Regions from separate parts of the Streptomyces sp. NPDC050759 genome, predicted to be linked through region 3. Evidence: riboswitches for the same ligand, from Rfam matches in the RefSeq annotation. Region 3 holds a riboswitch; each other region holds the start of a gene.
What was found. Region 3 has a riboswitch for S-adenosylmethionine ahead of ACIBJB_RS41240 (putative leader peptide). Riboswitches for the same ligand answer to the same signal wherever they lie in the genome.

Region 1: another riboswitch for S-adenosylmethionine. It lies ahead of thrC (threonine synthase); the one in region 3 lies ahead of ACIBJB_RS41240 (putative leader peptide).
Region 2: another riboswitch for S-adenosylmethionine. It lies ahead of ACIBJB_RS14485 (amino acid ABC transporter permease); the one in region 3 lies ahead of ACIBJB_RS41240 (putative leader peptide).
Region 4: another riboswitch for S-adenosylmethionine. It lies ahead of ACIBJB_RS00805 (aminotransferase class V-fold PLP-dependent enzyme); the one in region 3 lies ahead of ACIBJB_RS41240 (putative leader peptide).

Annotation. Positions count from the first base shown of each region.
Region 1 is NZ_JBITGI010000022.1:147,266-154,426, reverse strand. Features, by position in the region: gene ACIBJB_RS42085 (cold-shock protein) at 1-68, opposite strand, end outside; gene ACIBJB_RS42080 (ubiquitin-like small modifier protein 1) at 512-787, opposite strand; gene thrC (threonine synthase) at 880-2,163, opposite strand; SAM riboswitch class I at 2,181-2,339, opposite strand; gene ACIBJB_RS42070 (glucosyl-3-phosphoglycerate synthase) at 2,477-3,421, shown strand; gene ACIBJB_RS42065 (trehalose-6-phosphate synthase) at 3,517-4,914, shown strand; gene ACIBJB_RS42060 (hypothetical protein) at 4,920-5,072, shown strand; gene otsB (trehalose-phosphatase) at 5,278-6,120, shown strand; gene ACIBJB_RS42050 (DUF3263 domain-containing protein) at 6,146-6,379, opposite strand; gene ACIBJB_RS42045 (ABC transporter substrate-binding protein) at 6,413-7,161, opposite strand, start outside.
Region 2 is NZ_JBITGI010000004.1:213,005-220,165, forward strand. Features, by position in the region: gene ACIBJB_RS14475 (transporter substrate-binding domain-containing protein) at 1-838, opposite strand, end outside; gene ACIBJB_RS14480 (amino acid ABC transporter ATP-binding protein) at 886-1,653, opposite strand; gene ACIBJB_RS14485 (amino acid ABC transporter permease) at 1,650-2,633, opposite strand; SAM riboswitch class IV at 2,970-3,079, opposite strand; gene ACIBJB_RS14490 (glutathione S-transferase family protein) at 3,145-4,008, opposite strand; gene ACIBJB_RS14495 (putative leader peptide) at 4,170-4,283, opposite strand; gene ACIBJB_RS14500 (hypothetical protein) at 4,394-4,600, opposite strand; gene ACIBJB_RS14505 (acyltransferase) at 4,604-5,203, shown strand; gene ACIBJB_RS14510 (phosphatase PAP2 family protein) at 5,373-6,047, shown strand; gene ACIBJB_RS14515 (glutamate-1-semialdehyde 2,1-aminomutase) at 6,067-7,161, opposite strand, start outside.
Region 3 is NZ_JBITGI010000021.1:148,174-155,334, reverse strand. Features, by position in the region: gene ACIBJB_RS41255 (beta-galactosidase) at 1-1,346, shown strand, start outside; gene ACIBJB_RS41250 (hypothetical protein) at 1,659-1,892, shown strand; gene ACIBJB_RS41245 (hypothetical protein) at 1,970-2,218, shown strand; SAM riboswitch class IV at 2,229-2,338, shown strand; gene ACIBJB_RS41240 (putative leader peptide) at 2,366-2,488, shown strand; gene ACIBJB_RS41235 (DUF1684 domain-containing protein) at 2,697-3,521, shown strand; gene ACIBJB_RS41230 (LLM class flavin-dependent oxidoreductase) at 3,570-4,643, shown strand; gene ACIBJB_RS41225 (alpha-L-fucosidase) at 4,760-7,108, shown strand.
Region 4 is NZ_JBITGI010000001.1:175,791-182,951, forward strand. Features, by position in the region: gene ACIBJB_RS00790 (rhomboid family intramembrane serine protease) at 1-556, shown strand, start outside; gene ACIBJB_RS00795 (Lrp/AsnC family transcriptional regulator) at 599-880, shown strand; gene ACIBJB_RS00800 (PQQ-binding-like beta-propeller repeat protein) at 884-3,046, opposite strand; gene ACIBJB_RS00805 (aminotransferase class V-fold PLP-dependent enzyme) at 3,115-4,476, opposite strand; SAM riboswitch class IV at 4,597-4,713, opposite strand; gene trpD (anthranilate phosphoribosyltransferase) at 4,785-5,849, opposite strand; gene ACIBJB_RS00815 (cytochrome bc complex cytochrome b subunit) at 6,086-7,161, opposite strand, start outside.

The sequences.
Region 1 (7,161 bases), on a different contig from region 3:
CCACCGTCGACCGCGATGAAGCCGTACCCCTTCTCCGCGTTGAACCACTTGACGGTGCCCTGAGCCATGCCTAACTCCCCTATTACTGGCCCTTGCACGGACCCACACTTCGTGGATCCGGGTCAGACCTCACCCCCCACATGGTTGGGGGCGTGCGCCGGAACGCGTCGACCGCGGCTGAATGTATCTGTCCAACTGCCGTCTGCAACAGGTCAATCGGACGAGAATTCTGGACGGAAGGGGTCCGGAATGTAGTGAGAATTCGCCTGAATTCGGGGCAAGTCGGGCCCCATAAAAGGAGCATAAGACGCAAAGAACCCACACACTTTGGCTACTTCTCATCGCATGTGGAGCGAGAACTCATATGCGCGCGGCAAGAAGAAAGCCGCTGGTTCCCCAACTGTACCGCGCTCAACCATAGAGAATTGCCCCCTCCGCTTCTCTCGCGGAGGGGGCAATGGGATGAACTCTCGGTAATTACCGTTACCGAAGGTAATGACCAGTCATACGGTCACCCGCCGGCGACGGCCGGAATGATCGAGACGCCGGCCCCGTCGGGCGTCGCCGTCTCCAGCCCCTGCTCGAACCGCACATCGTCGTCGTTGACGTACACATTGACGAACCGCCGCAGCTTGCCCTGGTCGTCGAGAACGCGCGCGGCGATACCGGTGTGGTTCTTCTCCAGATCGGCGATGACGTCGGCGAGGGTCGCACCCTCGGCCTGCACCTCGGCCTGCCCGCCGGTGTAGGTGCGCAGGATGGTGGGGATACGGACGGAAACGCTCATGTTCAGGACCTCCGGTCAGGTGGACGCGCCCGACAGGGGCGCGGGGAACTGCGCGACCAGCCCCCGCGGCCCGCAGACGGACAACGACCTGTTTATGCGAGACCAGCCTCGCGGAACGAATCCAGGTTGGGGCGGATCGTGGCGGTGAGCCCCGTACCCGCCACCGCGTCCAGAGTCTTCAGACCGTCACCGGTGTTCAGCACGACGGTCGTCAGCGAGGGGTCCAGCAGACCGTTCTCGATCAGCTTCTTCGCCACGCCGACGGTCACGCCACCGGCGGTCTCCGCGAAGATGCCCTCGGTCCGCGCGAGCAGCTTGATCGCGTCGACGACCTGCTCGTCGTTCACGTCCTCCACCGCACCGCCGGTACGACGCGCGATGTCCAGTACGTACGGACCGTCCGCCGGGTTCCCGATCGCGAGGGACTTGGCGATGGTGTTCGGCTTCTGGGGCCGGACCACGTCGTGGCCCGCCTTGTACGCGACCGACACCGGCGAGCACCCCTCGGCCTGCGCGCCGAAGATCTTGTACGGCTTGTCCTCGACGAGCCCGAGCTTGATCAGCTCCTGCAGCCCCTTGTCGATCTTCGTGAGCTGCGAGCCGGAGGCGATCGGCACGACCAGCTGGTCGGGGAGCTGCCAGCCCAGCTGCTCGCAGATCTCGTACGCCAGGGTCTTGGACCCCTCCGCGTAGTACGGCCGCAGGTTCACGTTGACGAAGCCCCAGCCCTCGCCGGCCGGGTCGCCGATCAGCTCGGAGCAGAAGCGGTTCACGTCGTCGTAGTTGCCCTCGATACCGACGAGCTCGCCGCCGTAGATCGCGGCCATGACGACCTTGCCCTGCTCCAGGTCGTGCGGGATGAACACGCAGGAACGGAACCCGGCCCGGGCCGCGGCGGCACCCACGGCGCCGGCGAGGTTGCCGGTGGAGGAGCAGGAGAGTGTGGTGAAGCCGAAGACGCGAGCGGCCTCGATGGCCTGCGCGACGACCCGGTCCTTGAAGGAGTGCGTCGGGTTGCCGGAGTCGTCCTTCACGAAGAGCTTGCCGGCGTCGACACCCAGCTCGCGGGCGAGGTTGTCGGCCTTGACGAGCTTGGTCCAGCCGGGGTTGATGTTCGGCTTGTCCGCCACGTCCGCGGGGACGGGCAGCAGCGGGGCGTAGCGCCAGATGTTCGCGGGTCCCGCCTCGATCTGCTTGCGGAGCTCCTCGGTGTCGTAGGCCGAGAAGTCGTACGCGATCTCGAGCGGGCCGAAACACTCCTCGCAGGCGAAGACCGGGCCGAGCGGGACGCGGTGGCCGCATTCGCGGCAGCTCAGCGCCGCGGCGGGACCAAGGTCGACGGAGTTCGTGGTGCTTGCAACAGTCTGCACAGCCATGGAGGCGAGGCCCTTTCTCCTCATCTTCCTCACGACGCATCTCGCCGTGAGACGGATTTGGCACCTTCCCGAGTCGGGAGCCTCGCGGAAACGATCGTCAGCGATCGCTACGAGAACCGACTGGAGGGTTGCCGGGGCTTCATCGGGCCGTATCCCTCTGCCCCTCTGGATGAGCGGTATGAAGTTGTGAACGACGGGCCACCCAGGACATGCGATGGTCATCCGCGTTGTTCAAGACTGTAACCGACGGCCAGGACAGTTGAGAGAGACGTCCGAACCGCGAGATGGATCAAAGGCAGAGGAGCCGCGCACTGTGCTGAACGAAGTCGAGCGCTGGCTGGCCACGCGTTCCTGGTCCGTGACCGATCGCCCGCTGCACCGGATCATGGCGGCGAAGCGGGGCACGGGCCGGACGGTCAGTGTTGTCCTGCCCGCCCTCAACGAGGAGGAGACGGTCGGTGACATCGTCTCCGTGATCCGTCATGACCTCATGCAGCAGGTCCCGCTCGTCGACGAGATCGTCGTCGTCGACTCGGGATCGACCGACCGCACCTCCGAGGTCGCCGCCGCGGCCGGTGCGCGGGTCGTCCACCGCGACGACATCCTCCCGCGCATACCCGCCGTGCCCGGCAAGGGCGAGGTCCTGTGGCGCTCCCTGCTCGCCACCTCGGGGGACATCGTCTGTTTCATCGACGCCGACCTGAAGGAGTTCTCCTCGGACTTCGTCTCCGGCATCGTGGGCCCGCTGCTCACCGACCCCGAGGTCGACCTGGTCAAGGGCATGTACGACCGTCCGCTGGGCGGCGCTGCCGGGCAGGGCGGCCGGGTGACCGAGCTGATGGCGCGCCCGCTGCTGAACATGCACTGGCCGCAGCTGGCCGGTTTCGTGCAGCCGCTGGGCGGCGAGTACGCGGCCCGGCGCTCGCTGCTGGAACAGCTCCCGTTCCCCGTCGGCTACGGCGTCGAACTGGGCATGCTGGTCGACGCCCTGCACCTGGTGGGCCTGGACGCGCTCGCCCAGGTCGACGTCGGTGTGCGCAAGCACCGTCACCAGGACGGGCAGGCCCTGGGCCGGATGTCCGCCGCGATCTACCGCACCGCCCAGCTGAGGCTGGCCCGCGGCCATATGATCCGGCCCTCCCTCACCCAGTTCGAGCGGGGCCGGGACGGCTTCGAGCCGCGTACGTACTCCGTGGACACGGAGGAGCGGCCGCCGATGGTGGAGATCGCGGAGTACGCGGAGCGCAAGGTCGCGTGACGGACCGGAGGACAGAACGGGGCGTTCCGTATACGTCCGCGCACAGCGCGCACCCGTACGTTTGAGCGTTTCCGGGCCGGGCTAGGTTGAGGCGTATGGCGTCAACCAACAGTGCTGCTCAAGTGCTGGTCGCGTCCAACCGCGGCCCGGTCTCGTACGAGGTCCAGGAGGACGGTTCGCTGCGCTCCAAACGGGGTGGCGGCGGACTGGTCTCGGGTCTGTCGGCGATCGGTCCGGAGGCGGGCGCGCTGTGGGTGTGCTCGGCGCTGTCCGACGGCGACCGCGAGGCGGTACGGCAGGGGATCGGCGAGGACGGCGTCCGCATGCTCGCCATCCCGGCCGACGTGCACGCGGACGCGTACAACGGCATCGCGAACTCGGTCCTCTGGTTCGTCCACCATCTCCTCTACCAGACCCCGCTGGAGCCGGCCTTCGACGCGGAGTTCCGGCGGCAGTGGGGGTCGTACGAGACGTACAACCGCGCCTTCGCGGAGGCGCTCGCCGAGGAGGCGGCCGAGGGGGCGGCGGTCCTGGTCCAGGACTACCACCTGTGCCTGGTGCCGGGGATGCTCCGCGAACTCCGTCCCGACCTGCGCATCTCCCACTTCTCGCACACGCCGTGGGCGCCGGTGGACTACTTCCGGATGCTGCCGGACGACATCGCGGGCCAGGTCCTTCGGGGCATGCTGGGCGCCGACCGGCTCGGCTTCCTCACCCGCCGCTGGGCAGACGCCTTCACGGCGTGCGCGGAGCAGTTCGCCGGGGGCCTCGGGGACACCCGGATCGGGGTGCACGGGCTGGGCGCGGACGCGGACTTCCTGCGCGCCCGCTCCCACGAGGCCGACGTCGAGGAACGCATCGTCGCCCTGCGCGAGGAGATCGGCGCGGGGCGGAAGACGATCGTCCGGGTCGACCGCACCGAACTGTCGAAGAACATCGTGCGCGGCCTGCTCTCCTACCGGCGGCTCCTCGAGTCGCGGCCCGAGTGGCGGGAGCGGGTCGTGCATGTGGCGTTCGCGTATCCGTCGCGGCAGGACCTGGCGGTGTACCGGGACTACACGGCCGAGGTGCAGCGGGTGGCGGACGAGATCAACTCCCAGTACGGGACGCCGGGCTGGACGCCGGTCCTGCTGAATCTGAAGGACGACTTCGCGCGCTCCCTTGCCGCCTACCGGCTGGCCGACGTGGCGCTGGTCAACCCCATCCGGGACGGCATGAACCTGGTCGCGAAGGAGGTGCCGCTGGTGTCCGACGAGGGGTGCGCGCTGGTCCTGTCGCGGGAGGCCGGGGCGTACGAGGAGCTGGGCGACGACGCGATCGTGGTGAACCCCTACGACGTGGAGCAGACGGCGGAGGCCCTGCACGAGGCCCTGACGATGCCGGCCCACGAACGCGCCGAACGCGCGAAGCGACTCGCCGCGGCGGCGACTGCGCTGCCGCCGGCCCAGTGGTTCCTGGACCAGCTGAACGCACTGAACGCGGTGGGTCGGTGACCGCGGTGAGCGACGTGACCCCGATGAAGGCCGTGCACCATGAGCGGCTGAGCGCGGTGAACGCCGAGCACCGCGAGCGGGCGACCCAGATGAGCACCGCCCACCGCGCACGGCTGACCCAGATGAGCACCGAGCACCGCGAGCGGGTGCCCCGGTGAGCGCCCAGCACCGTGAACGAGCCACCCCGGCAGGCGGCTGAGCGACTGCGCCCGTCAGGCGACCGGCCGACTGGCCGACCGGCCGCCGCGCCACACGGCCACCAGGCCACCAGGCCACCAGCCGACTGCGGCCACTGCGCCGCTGACCGACCAGCCACAGGTCGATGCCCCGACTGCCGAACTTCACCCCGCGGAGAGGGACCCCATGAGCAGCCAACCAGACCCCGGCGCCCTGCCGAGCCCGGTGACGCCCGCCGGGCGGGACGGGCTCGACTCCCTGCTGGCGGACCCGGCCGGGGCCGTCATCGGGCTCGACTTCGACGGGACGCTGGCGCCGATCGTGGCGGACCCGGAGCGGGCGCGGGCGCACCCCGAGGCGGTGGCCGTCCTCGCCGAACTGGCACCGAAGGTGGCCTCCGTCGCGGTGATCACCGGCCGCCCGGCCGAGATCGCCGTCCGCTACGGCGGCTTCGCGGGCGTCCCCGGCCTGGAGCACCTGACGGTCCTCGGCCACTACGGCGCGGAACGCTGGGACGCGGTGACCGGCGAGGTCACGGCGCCCGAACCGCACCCGGGCGTGGCCACGGTCCGTGCCGAACTGCCGGCGCTCCTCGAGGGGACGGGCGCCTGGATCGAGGAGAAGGGCGGCCGGGCAGTGGCGGTCCACACCCGCCGGGCCCCGGACCCCCAGGCCGCCTTCGACGCCCTGCGCGCCCCCCTCACCGACCTGGCCACCCGGCACGGCCTGATCGTGGAGCCGGGCCGCCTGGTCCTGGAGCTGCGCCCCCCGGGCATGGACAAGGGCGTGGCCCTGCTGACCCACGTCCGCGAGCTGTCCGCCACGTCCGTCCTCTACGGCGGTGACGACCTGGGTGACCTCCCGGCCTTCTCCGCGGTCGACGACCTCCGCGCCGCCGGCACCCCCGGCCTCCTGGTCTGCAGCGGCAGCGACGAGGTGACGGAACTGCGTAAGCGGGCGGACCTGGTGGTGGACGGCCCGGGCGGCGTGGTGAGCCTGCTGCGTTCCCTTGCCGAGCGGCTCACCTGAGCCTCACCTGACCCCCACCCGGTCCTCAGCGTTCCTGCCGCCGCGCCTGCCGGACCCGGCGCAGACGGTTCACCGTCACCGGGTCGAAGGCCAGGGCGCGCTCGTCGTCCAGCAGGGCGTTCAGCAGCTGGTAGTAGCGGACCGGTGCCAGCCCCAGCTCTTCCCGTATCGCCCGTTCCTTGGCGCCGGGCCCCGGGAAGCCGCGGCGCTCCAGGGCGAGGATGTCCCGCTCCCTGCGGTCCAGCTCCGGATGCTCCATGCCCGGAACCGTAACGCCCGCCACTGACAGCGACTACTCCGCGTTCTGCGCGGTCAGCTGCAGCGCGCGCAGCACCTCCGAAGGGTTCCCACCCGGACTCACCGCCGACCCGATCTGCTGCTTGACGGCCGCGCTGACAGAGGCCCAGGACGTCTTGCCCACCGGAGGCAGCTCGGAGTCGGGCAGCGCGTCGAGGAAGGGCTTGAGGTCGGAGTCCCGGGAGGCCCGGCTCATGACCGAGGACGCGGAGTTGGTCACCGGCAGCAGGTCGTACTCCCGGGAGAACGCGAGCACGTTCTTCTCGCTGTACACGAAGTCGAGGAAGTCGCCGACCTGCTCGGCGTGCCCGTTCTGCTTGAAGGCCATCATCCAGTCGGCGACGCCCATGGAGTTCTTGCTCTCCCCGTGGGCCCCGGGCATGGGCACCATCCCGAACTTCAGCCCCTTCGCGGCGGCCGTCTTCATCAGCGAGGGATGCCCGTTGAGCATGCCGACATCCCCGTCGGCGAACGCCGAGAACGCGGCGGCCCGGTTGAGGTTCTCGGGCGCGACGGGTCCGGTCAGCCCCTTGCCGACGAGGTCGTCCTTGAGCCAGGTCAGCGTCGTGACGTTCTCGCCGGAGTCGATGCCGTAGGTCCCGACGGAGTCGATGTACCCGCCGCCCCCGCTCAGCAGCCACTGCATGGTCTCGGCCTGCGCCTCCTCAGGACCGAGCGGCAGCGCGTACGGGTACTTCACCCCGTCCGCCTTGAGCGCCTCAGCGTCCGCGGCGAGCTGCTTCC
Region 2 (7,161 bases), on a different contig from region 3:
GCGATTCGCCGGCACCGGAGTACTGGCCCGCGATGCGGGTCGCGTTGGGCGTGCTCGCGGTCTGGGTGACGTGGTAGGAGGAGTTGGGGCTGGGGCCCAGGTAGGCGTCGATCTTGCCGCTGGCGAGGGCCAGGTAGATGCTCGGGCTGTCCTGGAAGTACTTGATGGTGAGCTTCTTGCCCTCCTTCTTCAGCTTGGCCTGCCACTCCAGCAGGATCCGCTCCTGGTTGGTGCCGGCGCCGACCGAGACGGTCTTGCCCGCGAGGGCCTCGTAGTCGCCGTCGAAGGTCCACTTCGAGGTCTTGAGCGTCTCGAAGGCGAGGTCGTCCTTGCGGTAGGAGGCGAACTCGTACTTCTGCTTGCGCTCCTCGGTGTCGGTGATGTTGGAGAAGCCGACGTTCACCTTGCCGCTGTCGATACCGACGAAGAGGTTCTCCCACGTGAACCGCTTGACCTCGGGTTGCAGACCGAGGACGGCGGCGACCAGGCGGGCCAGGTCGGTCTCGGAGCCGGTGAGTGTCTTCTGGTCGCTGCCCACGAAGCCCAGCGGCGGGGAGCCGGAGGGGAGCGTGCCGGAGCCGATGACGAGCTTGCCGCTCTTCTTGACGGCGGCGGGCAGTTCGGCGCTGATGGACTTCACCTCGGCGACTTTGAGCGCGGTCTCCTTGGCGGCGCCGTTGGACAACCGGCCCACGGTGACCGTGCCGGCGCTGTCGGTCGTCCTGGTGGCGGCGTCGCTGTCACCGCCGCAGGCCGCGAGCCCGCCGGCGAGGCCGGCGACGGCGGTCGCCGCGGTGATGCCGCGGATCAGGCTGCGTCGGGAGGGGTGAACGGGCATGGCTGTCCTTGGGAGTCGGGAGAAACAGGGGTGGGGAGTTAGGGGGTTCAGAGGACCTTGCTCAGGAAGTCCCGGGTCCGCTCGTGCCGCGGCCGGTCGAGGACCTCGGAGGGCGGGCCCTGCTCGACGATGCGTCCGCCGTCGATGAAGACGACCCGGTCGGCGATCTCGCGGGCGAAGCCGATCTCGTGGGTGACGATGACGAGCGTGGTGCCGCTGGTCGCCAAGTCCTTGATGACGGCCAGTACTTCACCGACGAGCTCGGGGTCGAGGGCGGAGGTCGGCTCGTCGAAGAGGATGACGCCCGGGCGCAGGGCGAGGGCGCGGGCGATGGCCACGCGCTGCTGCTGGCCACCCGACAACTGCCGTGGGTAGGCACCGGTCCTGTCGGCCAGGCCGACCCGGCCGAGGAGTTCACGGGCGAGCTCCTTGGCCTCCGTCCTGGTGAGCTTCCCGGTCGCCACCGGGGCGGCGGCCACGTTGTCGAGGACGGTCAGGTGCGGGAAGAGGTTGAAGTTCTGGAAGACGAACCCGATGCGGCTGCGCTGGGTCAGGATGGCGCGTTCGCTGAGCTCCTTCAGCCGGTCGCCCTGCCGGCGGACACCGATCGGTTCGCCGTTGACGCTGACGTGGCCGATCTCCGGCTTCTCCAGGTGGTTGATGACCCTGAGGAGCGTGGACTTCCCGGACCCCGACGGGCCGAGGATGACGGTGACCTCGCCGGGGCGCACGGTCAGGTCGACACCGTCCAGGACCCGGTGGGCGCCGTACCACTTGTGCACACCGTGCACCTCGACGGCTGTCGCGGCGGTCATACGGCGGCCTCCCTGCGCATGCGGGCCCGCAGGTCGGTGAGACCGGCGCGCAGTTTCTGGAGCGGGGTCGGCGGCAGGGAGCGGGTGGCGCCCCGGGCGTAGTACCGCTCGACATAGAACTGAACGACGGACACCGCGCTGGTGAGGATCAGGTACCAGACGGTGGCGACCAGGAGCAGCGGCACGATGTCGCCGGGGTAGGTGGAGCCCATGGACTGCACGGTGCCGAACAGGTCGAGCAGCGAGACGTAGAAGACCAGCGAGGTGCTCTTGACGAGGCCGATGAGCTGGTTGACGTAGTTGGGGGTGATCGAGCGCAATGCCTGCGGGAAGACGATCTTCCGGAACTGGTAGCCCTTGGGCAGCCCGAGTGCCGAGGCCGCTTCGTGCTGGCCCTGGTCGACGGAGAGGATGCCGCCACGGACGACCTCCGCGGCGTAGGCGGCCTCATTGAGGCTGAGGCCGATCACCGCGATGACCATGTCGGTGGCGAGCCGAGACTCGTCGAAGGAGAAGAAGGCCGGCCCGAAGGGGACGCCGACGCTCAGCGTCTTGTACAGGGCGCTGAAGTTGTAGAGGAACAGCAGAAGGACGATCAGGGGAATGGAGCGCAGAGCCCACACATAGGTCCAGCTCACCGCCCGCAGCACCGGGCTCTTCGAGAGCCGGGCCAGGGCGAGCAGAATGCCGCCGAGGAGGCCGAGGACCGCGCTGTAGGCGGTGACTTCCAGGGTGATCACAAGCCCGTCGAGGACGGTCGGCCGCAGGAACCAGTAGCCGAACCGGTCCCACTGGTAGAACGGGTTGGTCACCAGGCCGTGGACGAACTGGGCCATCAGGACCAGGACGACGGCGCTGGCGATCCAGCGGCCCGGTCGCCTCAGCGGCAGAACTCGCTGCGCTGCCAAGGGCTTTGACGGGGTGTCGGGCTGGGGCGGTGCCTCGGTGACGGACACTGCGGCACCTGGGAGTTCACTCATGAGGGGGCTCCGGCGGAGTCGGGTGTCCCCTGGGGCACGGCGAACACGCGTACTACTTCGGCAGTACGGGACGCTCGGGCACCGGGGGCTGGGCGGACGACGGCACACCGCGGGCGCGGTGTTCGTCAGGAACGCGGGGGCTGCGGAGGCGGAGGGTCAGCCTCGACAGCGGGCACGGCCCGGTGCGGTACACAGTGCGCTGTTCACGCGGAGCAGATCGACGGCGCGATCGGCGACGAGAGGGTTCGGGTACGGCCGTACGCAGCCCTGCGGGCGGCGCGTGGCCGTCCTGGGAGCTGCGTACATGGCGTCACCGTCACTGTTCCGGCCCTGTGGGCCTCGCGCTTACCGAAACGTCATCCGGTCCGGTCGTCACCTGGGGCACCCCACCGCGGTGCGAGGGTTGCCGGTCAGCAAGCCAGGGCTTGTCGCTGACGCTCATGACCGTTCTGGGCAGTAGTCAAGACAATGGCTCGAACGTATGTCAACGCCGGTCCACCTGATGGAACGGCTAACGGGTGGCGTGGGCCGCCCAGTCGAGGATCTGGACGGCCGCTCCGGCGGCCTCCAGGCCCTGGCAGTGGGCGTGGTGGCGGCGTTCGATGCCGTCGAGGTCGAGGTGCCTGCCGAAGGCCGGGTGGGCGGCGAGCCGGCGGGCGTAGGCCCAAAGGGTGGGATGGTCGGCGATGCGCTGGACGGCGGCGGCGTCCAGATGGTTGCGGTGCACGGTGTCGAGCTGGACCAGGGCGGCCCACAACTCGACGTCGGCGGCGGTGACTTCGTCGCGGATCAGGTAGGCGCGGCCGACCAGCCAGCGGTCGAGGGCGCCGAGGTTGTCCAGCAGCGTGGTCAGCGCGCTCTCACATTCCGCCGGCTCCTGGCCGGCCGACCCCGCCCGCTGCGCCGCCTCCTCGATCCCGTCCGCGCACATCCGCTCCACGGCCTCGATCTCCGACTCCGCCCCGCACGGGTGGAGGGTCGGACCGCCGGTGGCGAAGCGGCGGGCGAGGTCGCGCATGATGTCCGGGGCGTACGTGCTCACGATCCGTCCGGACCAGTCGTCGCTGAGCACCGGCGCGGTGGCCGGGCCGGGATAGCGGTGGGCGCTGGCGTCGTACAGCGGGCGCAGGGCCGAGTGGCCGCCTCCTGGGCAGTCGGGCACGGCGGGCAGGTAGGTCGCCGGACAGACGGTGCCGAGGCCGAGCAGACTGTGGGTGACGGCGATGCGCAGACCGTTGGGACAGGCGGTCGACAGATGGAGGCGGTAGCGGCCCGGAACGGCGTAGTGGCCGCTGCGCGCGTCCCTGCCGATCCGGCCCCGGAAGGCGGGCGCGTGACGGTCGGTCGGGTGGGCGGCCAGCGGTGTGACGGTCATGACTCTCCCCGGGAGCGGGCGCGGACGTGCGCGCGGCGGAAGCGACGTCGAGCAGGCGGGAATGGGGGGCGGCAGGGCTCTGGGATCAGGGCTCACCCGTGTGCGCCGGGCGGGGTGGCCCGAGGGCCGAGGGGCGCTGTGGGCGCGGGAAGGGCGGCTGCTCAGCCCTGGGGCCGTCCGATCGCGCTGCAGACACGCAGCAGATCGATGTGGCGCCGGGAGGTCAGAAGAGGCGAACGGACCACTCGGACGGTGACCGGTTCAAGGCGCCTCATGTTTCCCTACCTGTTCACTAGGATTCCCTCAGTGAGTGTCGATCCGGCCGGGAACCACGTCAAGAGGGCCGTCCCGCATCGCGGACGCCCCGACGGACCTTTCCGGTGAGTCAGCGGAGATGAGCGGTGTCGACGGTCACGGAGCAGGTGAGGTACTGGGCGCCGGCCACGGTCTGGTGGACGGGATGTTCGGCCACCGTCCGGCGGCAGTCGGCGCCGGTGGGCAGCTTTTCGGAACTCCAGTAGGCCGGCTTGCCGTTGCTCGCGATCCCATTTATCCATTCCTGTCCGTCACTGACACTGCGAGAAGGGTTCAACTCGTGAACTTCAGGATGCAGCCGACCTCCCAGGTCGATGAGACGGCCACCATCGGTGACGGGACGACGGTCTGGGATCTGGCCCAGATCCGGGAGGACGCCCGGCTGGGCAGCGGGTGCATCGTGGGCCGGGGGGCCTATGTCGGCCCGGGGGTGCGGATCGGCGACAACGTGAAGCTCCAGAACTACGCGCTGGTCTATGAACCCGCGGTCCTCGGTGACGGGGTGTTCGTGGGCCCGGCGGCCGTTCTCACCAACGACTGCTTCCCTCGTGCGGTGGACCCGAAGGGCCGGCTGAAGCGCGGCGGCGACTGGGAGGCCGTGGCGGTGGAGGTGGCCGAGGGGGCGTCGCTGGGGGCCCGTTCGGTGTGTGTGGCGCCGGTGCGCGTCGGACGGTGGGCGCTGGTCGCGGCGGGCGCCGTGGTGACCGAGGACGTACCGGACTTCGCGTTGGTGGCCGGCGTTCCCGCGCGCCGGATCGGCTGGGTCGGCCGGGCCGGCGTCCGCCTGGTCGGGCGGGACGGCGAGCCGGGCGGCTGGGTGTGCCCGGAGTCCGGTGCGCTGTACGACGAGAAGGACGGCCACCTCGTCGAGCGCGTATGACGCCTGACGACGGCCTCCGCGGTGGCGGTGCCGCCGATGCAACCCACCGGCCACGGCCGCCTGCGGCTTCCGATAGCGTGGCGCTCGTGATCACGGGCGAGGACTGGCGGGGACCGCGTCGGCAGCGAGCGCGCGGTCACTCGCTCCGACGAGCCGGTCGGGTGGGCGTGTGAGCGGCCGGCCGGCGCCCGCCGTGTTGCCCCCGTCGCTGCGCGCGCGGCTCGGACTGATCGCGGCCCTCGCCGCGCTGGTGGTCGTCGTCATCGCGGTCATGTACGCCGGCCACAGCCAACCAGGCAGGGTGGACAGGTGGCTCATCAAGCCGACGGAGGACAGTGTGCGGCCGCCGTGGCGGTACGTCGCTCTGGCCCTGGACTCGCTGGGGGAACCCGCGGGATCGGCGATGGTGGTCGCGGCCGCCGTGACGGGCTGTCTGCTGCTTCGGCGTCCTCGCGCGGCCGTACTCATGGCTGCCGGCGCCGGATTCGCCGTGGGAACGGCGACGCTGCTCAAGCACCTGGTGGGACGCACCATCCACGGCGCCGACAACCTGTCCTACCCGAGCGGACACACCGCCTTCCTCACCGCGCTCGCCATCGTCGCCGCACTGCTCGCGACCGACCGGCTCCGCCTCGGCCGTACGGCAGGCACGTCACTCGTGCTCGCCGCGGCGCTGGTCGCCGGCGCCGCGATGGGATGGGCGGAGGTCGCCCTGGGCGCGCACTACCCGACCGACGCCCTCGGCGGCTGGTGCACCGCGCTGGCGGTGGTACCGGCGACCGCCTGGCTGACCGACCGGATCGCCGACCGGTTGGCCGACGCCCGCCGGCAGAAGCGCCGCTGACGTCACGTCACATCACGTGTCACGCCAAGCGGCGGAACACGGGCTTCACCGGTCGCCCGGCCAGCCAGGGGGTGGGGTCGGCGGCGTCCAGCGCCTTCCGGTACACCGCGCATGCCTCCGCCACCACCTCGACGGTGCGGTCGATGTCGTCGTCGCTGAGCGCGCTGCTCACCACGAACGACGGAGCCAGCACGCCGCCCGCGAGGAGTCGGCGCAGGAACAGCGTGCGGTACTCCTGCGAAGGCCGCAGGTTCTCGTCGAGGGTGGCGAAGACCAGGTTGCTGGCCCGGCCCCGGACGACGACGTGATCGCCGACGCCCATGCCGGCCGCCGCGTCACGGACACCGGCGGCCAACCGCTCGCCGAGGGCGTGCAACCGCGCGGTGACGCCCTCCTCGACGTACGTGGCCTGCACGGCCATCGCGGCTGCCAGGGAGTGCGTCTCCGCACCGTGCGTGGTGGACAGCAGGAACACCCGGTCGCGAGAGTGACGCAGCCCGCCCTGCTCTATCAGATCGCGCCGCCCGGCCAGCGCCGAGACGGCGAACCCGTTGCCCAGCGCCTTGCCGAAGGTGGAAAGGTCGGGGACCACCCCGTACAGGCCCTGGGCGCCCGCCTCGGACCAGCGGAAGCCGGTGATCATCTCGTCGAAGATCAGTACGCAGCCGTGCCGGTCGGCCAGCTCGCGCAGGCCGGCGAGGTATCCGGGCGGCGGCTCGCTGTGGCCGGCGGGTTCGAGGATCAGGCAGGCGACCTCGTCCTGATACCGGGTCAGCAGCTCCTCCGTGGCGGCCAGGTCCCCGTAGGGGAACGCCACGGTGAGCTCGGTGACCGCCGCCGGAATGCCGGCGGACATCGGCGTGGTGCCGATGAACCAGTCGTCGACGGAGAAGAACGGATGGTCGCCGCAGATGGCCACCCGTGGGCGCCCGGTGGCGGCGCGGGCGAGGCGCACCGCGGCGGTGGTGGCGTCGGAGCCGTTCTTCGCGAACTTCACCATGTCGGCGGTCGGTACCGTGGCCAGGAAGCGTTCCGCGGCATCGACCTCCACGATGGAGGGGCGGACGAAGTTGCTGCCGCGGTCGAGTTCCCGCCGCACCGCCTCGATCACGCG
Region 3 (7,161 bases):
GCTTCTGCTCGGATGAACTGCTCTCCCTGTGCACCGCCGAGCGCGACGTACTGCGCCGGGCCGCTCCGGATATCCCCGCGACCACCAACTTCCTGGTCCTGCGCACCATCGACGCCCTCGACTACTGGCGCTGGGCACCGGAGCTGGACATCCTCTCCAACGACCACTACCTGTTGTCCGACGACCCGGAGGCCGAGGTCGACATCGCGCTTCACGGCGACCTGATGCGTTCGCTCGCGGGCGGGCCGTGGTTCCTCATGGAGCACTCGACCGGCGCCGTCAACTGGCAGCCCGTCAACCGCGCCAAGCGGCCCGGAGAGATGCGCCGCAACGCGCTCGCGCACGTGGCCCACGGTGCCGACGGCATCGCGTTCTTCCAGTGGCGGGCGGCGAAGGCGGGCGCCGAGCAGTGGCACTCGGCGATGCTGCCGCACGCCGGAACCGACAGCCAGATCTGGCGCGACGTCGTCCAACTGGGCGCAGACCTGGGGGCGTTGGCCGAGGTACGGGACTCCACCAGCACGGCACAGGTGGCGATCGTGTGGGACTGGGACGCCCGCTGGGCAGTGGAACTGCCCTCCCAGCCCAGCAGCGAACTGCGCTACCAGGACCTGGTACGGGACTGGTACACCCCCCTGTGGCGGGCAGGGGTCGCCGTCGACTTCGTACGCCCCGACGACCGCGAACTCGACCGCTACAAACTCGTCCTGGCACCCTCGCTGTACCTGGTCGCGGAGGCAGCCGCGGCGAATCTCGCCGGATTCACCGAGCGCGGGGGCACGCTGGCCGTCGGCTTCCACAGCGGCATGGTCGACGAGAACGCCCATGTGTACCTCGGTGGTTACCCCGGCGCGTTCCGCGACGTCCTCGGCGTGGTCACCGACGAGCTCTTCCCCCTGTTGCCCGGAGAGAAGACCGGCCTGACCGGCGACGTGGTGTCGGGCGCCACGGCCGACCTGTGGTCGGAACGCATCCGACTTACCGGCGCACAGGCCGTCGCCTCCCATGCCGACGGCCCACTGGCCGGCCATCCCGCCATCACCCGCCACCGGCACGGCAGCGGCACCGCCTGGTATCTGGGCACCCACCCCGACCAGGACACGCTCGCCGCCCTGCTCGACCGCATCCGTCAGGAGGCCGGCGTCACACCGGAGCACGACGCACCCGCCGGGATCGAGGTCGTCCGGCGCCGCGGCGCGGAGGCCGACTACCTGTTCCTCATCGACCACACCGGAAAGGGCGCCGAAGCACCTTCCGAAGGCGTCGAACTCCTCACCGGCACACCGGTCACCGGAACCGTCACCGTCCCACCGGGAGGCGTCGCCGTGGTCCGCGAGCCCCGCTGATCCACCGGCCGGCGGTGGCCGGACACAGTCGGCACGAGGGCACTGCGCCATCTTGTGCGCCAGACAGCAGGAGTCGCACCTCCCCGATCCGTCTGCTCCCGTGGCGCGCGACGGGCGGCAGCCGCTCATTCGCGTCAGCACCGTATGGGGCGGGCGACTTGCCCTGCACGTAGACAAGTTGCTCTCGTGCCGGTGACCGCAACCGCCTTGCCTTTGACGCGCACGTCAGGGGTTAGCGTCTGCGCGCCTCCAGCCGGACCGGTCCGGCTGCACAGACCGCGCTCACCCTCCAACCCGTCCAGGAGCCCCGACATGGCCGATGTCCTGCCCTCCACGACCCGTGAGATTCTGCTGGCCGACATCCCCGACGGGCTGCCACGGCCCGAGGACTTCGCGGTCACGCAGAAGCCGGTCCCCGTCCCCGGTCCAGGACAAGTCGTCGTCCGGAACCCGGCGGCGCGGCCGTCGCCCTCGCCGCGCCGCGCACCGCGCTCCCTCTGCTGCTCGCCGCCGTTCAGCTCCTGTCCGGTGCCGCCGCCGGGCTGACCGTCTCCCCCAACCAGGCCCTGGTTCTTCAGCATGCCCCGGCCGAGGCCGCGGGAGTCGCCGGTGGCATTCTCCAGATGGCCCAGCGGATCGCCGCGGCCGTCGCCCTGAGCGCCATCTCCGGGAGCTATCTGCACGGCACGTCGGGATCAACCGGCGGCCCCCGTACGGCATTCGCCCACGCGACTCTCCTCTGTGCCGCTCTGCTCACCGCGGCCGCCGTCCTGTCACTGCTGCGCCCCCGCCTCACGGCCCGTCAACCCGTCCTCAGCTACCCGGACCAGGACACCCGGGCCCCGTTGACTGATTACGACGGAGGTAGATAACGTTTCACATGGCATTGAGTGTCAGCATCAAGCCCTGGCTTGCTGACCGGCAACCCTCCGACGCGGTGGGGTGCTCCAGGTGAAAGCCCGGCCGGGTCGCCGACCCGGCAAGCGCGTGGCTCCGTCGCAGGGGCCGGACAAGGAGGAGTGAGCGTGCGGTACAGCAGCGTCTCGAGTTCCTCCATTCCGGCTACGGCGACTCTCCCCCGCTTCTCCCGTCGACGTCACATCGACCTGCAGCGCATCACCAGCTGCCTGTGTCATGGCTGACTGGGTCCCGTCGACCGTCTGAAGACGTTCACCGCTGGTGCGCCTGAAGCCGCTCACCGCTGGTACGTCTGAAGCCGCTCACCGCCGGTTTTGACACCCGCGGCAACTCCTGAGCCTGTTCCCTCTCGGCGCTCTCACACCGTGCCGCTCCTTTCGTGAGCGACACCATCCCCTCATCTCCATGCCCGCATCCGTAGAAGGAGCACGCATGACCGTTCAGGACACCCCCGCAGACCTGTCCGCCTTCGCCCACGACTGGCAGGAGTGGCACACCAGGCAGGAGGCACGCCTGGCCGACCCGCACGGATTCCTCGCGATCACCGGCCTGCACTGGCTCGTCGACGAGCCGCAGCGCTTCCCCGACGCTCCGGGCTCCTGGTCGACCGGCGCCGACGGGGTCGTCGTGGTCCTCGACGACGGCGAGGAACTGGTCGTCGACGGCACCCCCGTGCGCGGCGAGCACCGCTTCGGGGTGCTGCCGGAGCGCGGCGGAGTGAACGTGGCCTGGGGCGACGCGGTGATCGAGGTGGCCAAGCGCGGCGGACACGACATCGTCCGTCCCCGGCACCCGGAGGCACCCCTGCGCGCCGCCTTCACCGGCACCCCCGCCTACGCCCCGCACCCGCGCTGGTCCGTGACCGGCCGGTACACGGCCTTCGACGAGCCGCGGCCCACTACCGTGGGCGCCGCGGTCGAGGGCCTTGAGCACGTGTACGACGCGCCGGGGCGGATCGAATTCGAGCTGGACGGACGGGAGTTGGCCCTGACCGCGTTCTCCGGACACGCTCCGGGCAGTCTGCTGGTGCTGTTCACCGACGCGACCTCCGGGGTCACCACCTACGCGGCCAACCGGGCCCTCGCCCTCGACCCGCCCGCCGCCGACGGCACGGTCGTCCTGGACTTCAACAGGGCGGCGAACCTGCCGTGCGCCTACACCGATCTGGCCACCTGCCCGCTGCCGCCGGCCGAGAACCGGCTGCCCGTGGCGATCGAGGCCGGGGAGAGGATCCCCCGCGAGCGGGGCGGGTCCTGAGCACCTGGCGCCACCGAGACGACCACGACCAAGAGGGGCGGACACCGCATGAGCACCCCCGCGATCAACTCGCTGGCCTTTCTCACCCCGGGCAACTTCGCCGACGACGACCCGTACACCGGCCTGGAGGAGACGCTTCAGCTGTTCGAGTACGGCGAACGGCTGGGCTTCGACGGCGCCTGGATCCGGCAACGTCATCTCGAGCACGGTGTCGGCTCGGCAGCGGTCTTCCTCGCGGCGGCGGGCCAGCGCACCGAGCGGGTCGAGCTGGGGGCCGCGGTCATCCCGATCGGGTACGAGAGCCCGTTCCGGCTCGCCGAGGACCTTGCGCTGGCCGACGTGCTGTCCCGCGGCCGGCTGCAGGTCGGCTTCAGCACCGGCATGCCGCACGCCGAACTCCTCGGCGACCTGGTGTACGACGGGGACTGGCGTGGCTTCGATCTGTCGTACGGCAGGATCGCCCGCGTCCTCGACAACATGCGCGGCGACTACCTCGGTGGCCCGGACACGGTGATCCAGTCGCCCGGCAACACCCAGCGGCCCCGCCTGCAGCCGCACAACCCCGGCCTGGTGGACCGGGTCTGGTACGGCGGCGGCAGTCTGCGCTCGATCCGGTGGGCTGCCGAGCACGGCCTGAACCTGCTCAGCGGCAACATCGTCAGCGGCGAGAGCACCGACGACTTCACCACCGCCCAACTCGCCCTGCTCTCCGAGTACCGACGCGCCCTCGCCGAGGACCGCCCGAAACGGGTGGCGCTCGGCCGGGTGATCGTGCCCTTCGACAGCGCGGACCCGACCACGCGCGCACGCTACCGGGACTACGCGGCCAGTCGGCACGCGCGCACCCTCGCGCCGCAGGGCCCGAAGCGGATCCTGTTCGCCCCGGACGTGATCGGGACCGCGGAACAGATCCTGGAGCAACTGGCCGCGGATCCCGTGGTCGCCGCCGTGTCGGAGCTGCGCCTTGAGCTGCCGTACGAATTCCACCGGGGCGACTACGAGCAGATCCTGCACGACGTACGGCACTTGATCGCGCCGGAGCTGGGGTGGCGGCCCGCCACCGCGCTGAACCAGGACGCGTCGATCGATGAACTCCGCCGCCTCGAGTCTCCCACTGTCTGACTCTTCCATAACCACCTACCCATCCGACCTCTACTTCAACTTTCTTCCGCGCACTCCCCATTGACACTCCCTTACGGCTCCCCAATCATCAAGACATCCGATGATTGGGAGCCGCCATGAGTACGTATCCAAGACGTCATGTCCTCGGCGTCACGGCGGGTGTCGCTGCCTCAGCGGCGCTTTCCCTCGCCTCCACGACCGACGCCCACGCTGCTCAGGCGGTCGCAGAGCAGAGCCGGACATGGGCGCCCGTGCCCGCTCCGGTTCCTGTCCCCCTCGACAGCCTCTACAACAACGACGCCATCGACACCGCCTCAGCGCGAGGCGGCGACTTCGACGGATCCGGCTACACGTTCCCGGGCGAGGAACTCCCGGCCGGCCAGGTGGAGGTGGACGGCGTTCCCTTCGTCTTCCCGTCCTCTGCCTCAGGCGCCAAGAACAACGTCGTCGCGCTCGGTCAGCGCATCGACCTGCCCAAGGGCCGCTACATGGCGGCCTACTTCCTCACCTCGGGGAGTTACGGCAACGCCTCGGGCAAGGCAACGGTGCACTACGCGGACGGTTCGGCCACGACGGCCGGTCTCACCGGAGCGGACTGGTACGCGGCGGGCGGTTCACTGTCGGCGCCGTACCGCTACGGTCCGGACGGCGCGAAGGACGAACACAGCGTCGGCATCGGCACATCGGAGGTGTGGGTCGATCCGCAGCGCGAGGCGATCGCCATCACCCTGCCGGTCACCCACGCACCCGAGCCGAACCAGACCTCGCTGCACGTGTTCGCGCTGTCCCTCCAGCCGGTCGCCCAGGGACGCGCACTGATCCTGCGCGACGCCCACTCCACGAACTCACTCCTGACATCCACCGGCGCCCAGAGTGTCGAGGCCACCGTCGTCAACGCGGGCACCGCCGCCGTCCTGGCCGCCGACGACGTGTCGGTGAACGTCACGGTGCCGGGCGCCCGGACCGTGGAGCCCGCCACCGTCCGCCGCCTCGACCCCGGCGAGCAGGCTCGCGTCCGCGTCGGTATCCGCAACCGCACGGGGACGGCTCCCGGCACCACCCAGGACGGCGTGGTGACGGTCACCGGCCGCGGCGCCACGGCCGCCACCCAGCGCAGCCGACTGTCCCTCGGCGTCGCCGACTACCAGCCGACCGAGACCTCACTCTCCGGTCACCAGGCCCCGTACTGGTTCCACAGCGCCAAGTTCGGCATCTTCATCCACTGGGGCGTCTACTCGGTGCCCGCCTGGGCGCCGGTCGGCACGCAGTACGCCGAGTGGTACTGGGACCAGATGCAGGACCCGAACAACCCCACGTACGCCCACCACCGGGACACCTACGGCGAGGACTTCGCCTACGACGACTTCATCCCGCGCTTCACGGCGGAGAGGTTCGACCCGCGCTCCTGGGTCGAACTGTTCCGGGACGCCGGTGCCCAGTACCACGTGCTGACCTCCAAGCACCACGAGGGATTCGCCCTCTGGGACACCAAGGTCTCCGACCGCAACGCCGTGAAGATGGGCCCGAAGCGGGACCTGGTCAAGGAGCTGTTCGAGGCGTCCCGGCGCTACACGCCCGAGCTCCACCGCGGCCTCTACTTCTCGATGCCCGAGTGGTTCAACCCGGACAACCCCTGGATGGGCCACGCCCCGCGCAACCCGTACACCCTCGACCCCGTCCCCTACACCGGATACACCGCGGGCAAGGACTTCGTGAAGGGCTATCAGGCCCCGCAGATGCTGGAGCTGATCCACGGTTACGACCCCGAGCTCATCTGGTGCGACATCGGCGGCGCCAACGACAGCGTGCACGTGCTCGCCGAGTACTTCAACCACGCCAAGAACAGGGCCCGTCCCATCGACGTCACCGTCAACAACCGCTCGGGCATCTCCTTCCACGACTTCACGACGCCCGAGTACACGACGTACGACAACACCGTGATCGCCAAGTGGGAGTCCAGCCGCGGCCTGGACCCCTTCAGCTACGGCTACAACCAGGCCACCCCCGACGCTTCCTACATGACGACGGAACAGGTCGTGCAGAGCCTGGTGGACATCGTCTCCAAGAACGGCAACTTCCTGCTCGACATCGGCCCACGCGCCGACGGCACCATCCCCGAGATCATGCAGACGCGACTGCGTGAGACGGGTCGGTGGCTGCGGACGAACGGCGAGGCCGTCTACGACACGACGTACTGGTCGAAGATGGCGGAACTGGGTGACGACATCCGCTTCACCGTCCGCCCGAACCGGGCCTTCTACATCCACTCCCTGGCACAGCCGGGCTCACGGCTCACCATCGAGGCGCCGGTCCCGATCCGCCCTGGTGACACGGTGACGATGCTGGGCCACGACCGCCCACTGACCTGGACACTCAGCAAGGGAGCGCTGGTGATCGACGTCCCTGCGGCGGCCCGCAAAGCGGGACAGCACGTCTGGGTCTTCAAGGTGAACTGGAACTCCTGACCGAGCCGAAGGGATCCTCCCACCCGCATTCCATCAGCGGTTCGCGTCCTGAA
Region 4 (7,161 bases), on a different contig from region 3:
CGAGCTCTTCGCCGACTCCCCCGGTGCCGCCCTCACCCCGGCCACCGCGCTGTTCGTGCACGGCAGCTGGGTGCATCTGCTGGGCAACATGCTCTTCCTCTACGTCTTCGGGGTGATGACCGAGGAGCGGATGGGCCGGGCGCAGTTCCTCCTCTTCTACGTCGGCTGCGGCTATCTCGCCCTGCTGGGCTACGCGGCCGCCAACGCCGACTCCGAGCAGTCCCTGGTCGGTGCCTCCGGGGCGATCTCGGCGGTCCTCGGCGCGTTCCTGTTCCTGTTCCCCCGGGCCCGGGTGACCAGTCTTCTGCCGTTCCTCTTCTTCCTCCCGCTGCGCTTCCCGGCCTGGGTCGTCCTCCCCTTCTGGGCGGCGCTGCAGTGGCTGGCGGCGGGCCGCGCCTCCGACGGCCCCGGGGTGGCCTATCTGGCCCACCTGGTGGGCTTCGGCCTGGGCCTGGTCTTCGCGTGGGTGCGCTTCGGCCGTAGGACTGCGGTGTCTTCCCGGGGGCCAACCCCCGGACCCCCGGCAGAAAAACCAGGCCGGCCGGACCGCGAGTAGGGTGAGAGCCCTGCCACCGTCCCCCGAGGGAGAGACCCAGCCGTGATCACCGCGATCGTCCTCATCAAGACCAGCGTGGACCGGATCCCCGAGATCGCGGAGCGGATCGCCGCGCTGGAGTCCGTGAGCGAGGTCTTCTCCGTCACGGGCACGTACGACCTGATCGCCATGGTCCGGGTCAAGCAGCACGAGGACCTCGCCGAGGTCATCCCCGGCAGCATCAGCAAGATCCCGGGCGTGGAGGGGACGGACACGCACGTGGCGTTCCGGACCTACTCCCAGCACGACCTGGAGGCCGCGTTCGCGATCGGCCTCGACGGCTAGACCCTAGGAGTCGAGCGCGAGCACGGTGATGCCGTCGGCGGTCGCGACGTACACGCGGGCGTTCCGGACGACCGGCGACTGGGTGCCGACGGAGGCGCCGCCCTCGACGCGCTTCTGCCAGATCTGCTTGCCCTTGCGGTTGACGCCGTAGAGCGTCGAGCCGTGGCGTACGTAGACGGTGTCGCCGAAGACCGTCGGGTTGCTGTACTGGGTTCCGTCGTCGGTGAACTGGAAGGACCACACCGTCGACCCGTCGGCGGGGTTCAGGGCGACGAGTTCGTAGTCGGACGCGGTGACGCCCAGGCCGCCGAAGGGCACGCAGGTGAAGTAGCGGCTGCCGTACACCTTGTCGTTGGTCGTATTCCACAGCGGCTTGCCCTTGCGGCCGATGCCGTGCAGCATCTGCTCGCCGCCCGATCCGACCACCAGCGTGTCGCCGACCAGCGCCGGCCGCCCGGTGTCGAGGCCGGCCGCCGTCGCCCAGAGCCGTTTGCCGGTCTTCGCGTCCAGCGCCTGCACCTGGTCCCCGAACGTGCCGACGTAGACCACCCCGTCGGCCACCATGGGCTCACCGGTGGGCGCAGGACCGGTCGGCGTGGACCAGCGGACGCTGCCGTCGGGGGCGTAGGCCCGCACCCCGCCCGCGTCCGAGCCGTCGCCGTAGGACACCAGGATCAGTTGTCCCGCGGTGACCAGGAACTGGCTGTTCGAGGCGAACGCCCTGGTCCAGCGGACCTTGCCGCCGCGGCCGAGCGCGCAGAGCTTGGAGGCGCCCTCCTGGTCGTCCTCCAGCAGGCAGTACACGCCCTGCGCGGTGGCGAGCGGGGACATGGCCTCGCCGCCCAGCGCGGTGTGCCAGACGGTCCGCCCGTCCAGGTCCAGCGCGTGCAGCGAGCCGTCCGCGCCGCCGACGTACACCCGCGTGCCGTCGGGCGAGAGGGCGGCGCAGGGGCCGCGCCGCCCGCCGAGCCCCTGCACCTTGTACTGCCAGCCCGTCGCGGGCGTGCCCGTCACGGACCCCGTACCGGTCGCCCCGGCCCCCCTCACGCCCGTCGCGGAGCCGTCCGAGGAGTCCCGCAGCCACAGCCACCCGCCCGCACCGCCGGCCGCCACGACCCCGGCGCCGCCCACCGCGGCCCGCAGCAGCCGGCGCCGGGACGGCGGAGCGGGCGTCGGTGGGACATGGGTGACCGCGGGGACGTCCGTGACGGTCACGGGCGCCACGTACTCGACGCGGCTCTCCCGCTCCCCCGAGTCGTGCCCGGGGACCCAGCGCGCACCGCTCCGCGCGGCCTCGGGCTCCTTCGCGGCACCGGGGCCGTACCATCCCGCCCGCAGTCCCTCGCGCAGCGATCCCGCGGTGTGCCCCGCGGCCGCGACCAGCTCCGCGGGCGTCGGCCGCGCGCCGGGCTCGTCCCGCAGACACGCCTCCACCAGCGGCAGTTGTTCCTCCGGTACGGCGGACAGGTCGACGTCCCCGGTCAGGATCCGCAGCAGAACGACCGAATCCTGCCCCTCGCCGAAGGGTTCCTTGCCGCCGGACGCGTACGCGAGGACCGCGCCCAGGGAGAAGACGTCACTGGCCGGCACCACCTGGGCGCCGTTGCGGATCTGCTCGGGCGAGAGATAGCCGACCGACCCGACGACCACGCCGGTCCGGGTCAGTGCCGTGCCCTCCAGAGCCCTGACGATCCCGAAGTCGATGACCCTGGGCCCGTCCGGCGAGAGCAGGATGTTGGAGGGCTTGAGGTCCCGGTGCACCAGCCCCTTGGCGTGGATCGCGGCGAGCGCCTCGGCGAGCGCGGCCGCCAGCAGCCGTACCGCGTCCGCGGGCAACGGTCCCCGGTCGAGCACCGCGTCCCGCAGGTTGGGCCCCGCCACGAACTCGGTCGCCATCCACGGCCGCGCGGCCTCGGTGTCCGCGTCCACGACCCGCGCGGTGTACGTGCCCGCCCCGCCGACGGTCTGCGCGGCCCGCACCTCGTGCCGGAACCGGGCGCGGAAGGTGCGGTCCTCGGCGTGCTCGGCCCGTACGACCTTCACGGCCAGCCGCAGCCCGCCCCGCGCCTCGGCGAGATACACCTCGCCCATGCCGCCGGACCCGAGTCTGCCCAGGACCTGGTAGGGCCCGATGGTCCGCGGGTCCGTCTCACGCAGCTCCTGCACCCCGTGCTCCCCCTGCTTTCCGTACGGCCGCTCAGGGGGAGCGTATACGCGCGCCGGACGCCGGTACGTCAGACGGCCGGGACGCAGCGGCCGTCCTCGGTGCGGTACGTCCACTTCGCACCGTCCTCGACCAGTTCCTTCACGGCCCGCACGAACCGCTCCACGTGCTCGTCCGGTGTGCCCGCGCCGAAGCTCACCCGGATCGCGTTGAGCGACTTCTCGCCGGGCGCGGCCTCGGGGGCGCCGCACTCGCCCTGGGACTGCGGGTCGCTGCCGAGGAGGGTGCGGACGAGGGGGTGGGCGCAGAAGAGGCCGTCGCGGACGCCGATGCCGTACTCGGCGGAGAGGGCGGCGGCGAAGTGGGAGCTGTTCCAGCCCTCGACGACGAAGGAGAGCACGCCGACGCGGGGGGCGTCGTCGCCGAAGAGCGAGAGCACGCGGACCTCGGGGACCTCGGCGAGGCCCGCCCGCACCTTCTCGATCAGGTGCTGCTCGCGGGCGACCAGGGTGTCGAAGCCGGCCTCGGTGAGCGCCCGGCAGGCGGAGGCGATGGAGTAGGCGCCGATGACGTTCGGCGAGCCGGCCTCGTGGCGGGCGGCGCTCTCGTGCCACTCCACGTCCACTCCCCCGTCCTCGCGCCGTGTGACCTTGCGGCTGGCGCCGCCGCCCGCGAGGTAGGGATCCGCGGCCTGCAGCCAGTCGGCGCGGCCGGCCAGGACGCCCGAGCCGAAGGGGGCGTAGAGCTTGTGGCCGGAGAAGGCGACCCAGTCGACGTCGAGGTCACGGACGCTCAGCGGGTGGTGCGGGGCCAGCTGGGCCGCGTCGAGCACGATGCGGGCGCCGTGGGAGTGAGCGGCCGCCGCAAGCTCCCGTACGGGCCACAGCTCACCGGTGACGTTGGAGGCACCGGTGACGCAGACCAGGGCCGGGCCCTGGGGGTCGCGGTCGGCGAGGGCCTTCTCCAGGGTCTCGACGGCCTGCCGCGGGGTGCGCGGCGCGTCGAGGTAGGTGACGCGGGCGTCCTGCCACGGCAGCAGCGAGGCGTGGTGCTCGGTCTCGAAGACGAAGACCTGGCAGTCGGCGGGGAGGGCGGCGGCGAGGAGGTTGAGCGAGTCGGTGGTCGACCGGGTGAAGACCAGCTGGTCGTCGTCGCGGCAGTCGAGGAACTCGGTGACGGTCCTGCGGGCGTTCTCGAAGAGGTCGGTCGACAGCTGCGAGAGGTAGCCGGCGCCGCGGTGCACGCTGCCGTAGTAGGGCGCGTAGGCCGCCACGTCGTCCCAGACCCGCTGGAGGGCGGGGGCGCTGGCCGCGTAGTCGAGGGCCGCGTAGGTGACCTCGCCGCCGGTGACGAGCGGGACGGTGACATCCCGGCCCAGAACGGGCAGCTGGGCACAAATGGTCCGGGCGGGGGCAGCGGTGGAGACAGACATGGGGAACTCCCGTGACAAGAAAGGTGAGATGGGTGTGCGGAGGCGGGGCTCGGCGCCCTATCGCATTCGCTTGCTCACGGAAGACTCCCTCGAATGACCAGGACCCCTGGTTTCGAGAGGGGCCCGCGCTTGCCGTAGACCTCGCTGCCTACGGCCTGGTCTTCACCCGGGGCACCCCGCCACGGACGGAGGGTTGCCGGACAGTCGGCCGGGGCCTCATGACTGTCACTCATGACCTGGTTCAGAAACGTACGTGAGGTGATCGCGGTCCCGCAACCCGTGTCCGGATGACGGGACCGCGATGCCCGCTACGCGTTGCTCGCGGCCACCCAGCGATCCAACGTGCGCCTGGCGGACCCGGAGTCGATCGACTCGGCGGCCCTCGTCATCGCGGCGCCGATCTGCTCGGCCAGCGTCCCCGAACCCGGGTCCAGCGCCACCAGCGCCGCCGCCGAGTTCAGCAGTACGGCGTCCCGGACCGGGCCCTTCTCGCCGTCCAGCAGCCGCCGCGCGACCTCCGCGTTGTACGACGGGTCCGCGCCCCGCAGTGCCTCCACCGGGACCAGCTCGAGGCCGACGTCCCGCGGGTCGAAGCTCTGCTCGGTGACCTTGCCGTCGCGCACGACCCACACCCGGGACGTGGACGTCGTGGTCAGCTCGTCGAAACCGTCGTCGCCGCGGAAGACGAGGGAGGAGTTGCCCCGCTCGGCCAGGACGCCGGCGATGAGCGGCGCCAGGCGGGGGTCGGCGACGCCCACGGCCTGCGCCTTCACCTTGGCCGGGTTGGTCAGCGGACCGAGCGCGTTGAAGGTGGTCCGGATCCCCAACTGCCCTCGTGCGGCGGCCACATGACGCAGCGCCGGGTGGAACTTGATCGCGAAGCAGAAGGTGATCCCGGCCTCCTCGGCCACCTCGGCCACCCGCTTCGGCGTCAGCTCCAGATTGACACCGAGCTTCTCCAGGACATCCGAGGCGCCGGAGGCGGAGGAGGCGGCCCGGTTGCCGTGCTTGACGACCTTCGCGCCGGTGCCGGCGATGACGATCGCCGACATCGTGGAGATGTTCACCGTCTTCGCCCCGTCGCCGCCCGTGCCGACGATGTCGACGGTCCGGCCCGGCACCTCGATGACGTTCGCGTGCTCGTACATCGTCCGGACGAGCCCGGTGATCTCCTGGACGGTCTCGCCCTTGGCGCGCAACGCCACCGCGAACCCGGCGATCTGCGCGTCCGTGGCCTCGCCGCGCATGATCAGGTCCATCGCCCACGCGGTGTCGTCGGCGGAGAGGTCACGGCCGTCCAGCAGGCCGTTGAGCAGAGCGGGCCAGGAACGGCCCGCCGCGGTGTCGCCTCCAGCGGGGGTCACAGCGCTCATGGGGCCGCTCCAGATGTCGTAGAACAAGGTGCTCCCACCCTATCCAGCCCAGGGCACGGCAAAGGGCCCCGTCCGGTGTTCGGACGGGGCCCTTCACCTCGGCCCCTCCGCCTGGGGGCGCGGGGAACTGCGCGACCAGCCCCCACCGACCCGCACCCGCCCCTCCTCGTGGCACGGCGAAGGGCCCGTCCGGGGTGTCGGACGGGCCCTTCTACCGCGCGTGGCGAGCGCAGCGATCAGTGGTGGCCGTGGCCGCTCGTGATCTCCTTGTACTCCTCGACGGTGGGCTTGGGGATCTGGGACTCCTCGCCGTAGTACGCCTCGCTCAGCTTGGCGCGCAGCTTCTCGGAGCCCTTCACCTTGCGCTCGACGCCGTTCTCGTCGACCGTGGCACCGATCGCGGCCGGCTCGTACTGCTCGTGCGCCGTGAGCGTGTGCAGCTGTTCCTGGCTGAGCGGCTCGTGCACCTCGATGAACTCACCGTGCGGCAGGCGCTTGATGATGCCGGACTCGCGGCCGTGCAGCACCTTCTCCCTGTCGCGGCGCTGGAGGCCGAGGCAGATCCGCTTGGTGGCGATGAACGCGAGGACCGGGGCGACGAAGAACGCGACCCGGACGAACCAGGTGATGGAGTTGATCGAAAGGTGGAAGTGGGTGGCGATCAGGTCGTTGCCACCACCGATCAGCAGCACCATGTACCAGGTGATCCACGCGACACCGAAGGCCGTACGGGTCGGGGCGTTGCGCGGGCGGTCCAGGATGTGGTGCTCGCGCTTGTCCCCGGTGACCCAGGACTCGATGAACGGGTAGACCGCGATCGCGACCAGGACCAGCGGGAAGATCATCAGCGGGATGAACACGCCCAGGACGAGCGTGTGACCCCAGAAGTTGATCTCCCAGCCCGGCATGACACGGATCAGGCCCTCGGAGAAGCCCATGTACCAGTCCGGCTGGGCGCCCGTGGACACCTGGTCGGGACGGTAGGGGCCCATCGCCCAGATCGGGTTGATGGAGGCGATCGCCGCGATGGCCGCGATGACGCCGAAGACCAGGAAGAAGAAGCCTCCGGCCTTGGCCATGTAGACCGGCAGCAGCGGCATGCCGACGACGTTGTTGTTCGTCTTTCCGGGACCCGCGAACTGCGTGTGCTTGTGATAGAAGACCAGGATCAGGTGGCCGACGACCAGGCCGAGCATGATGCCCGGCAGCAGCAGCACGTGGATCGAGTAGAAGCGGGCCACGAAGTCGCCGCCCGGGAACTCGCCGCCGAAGAGGAAGAACGACAGGTACGTGCCGACGATCGGCACGGACA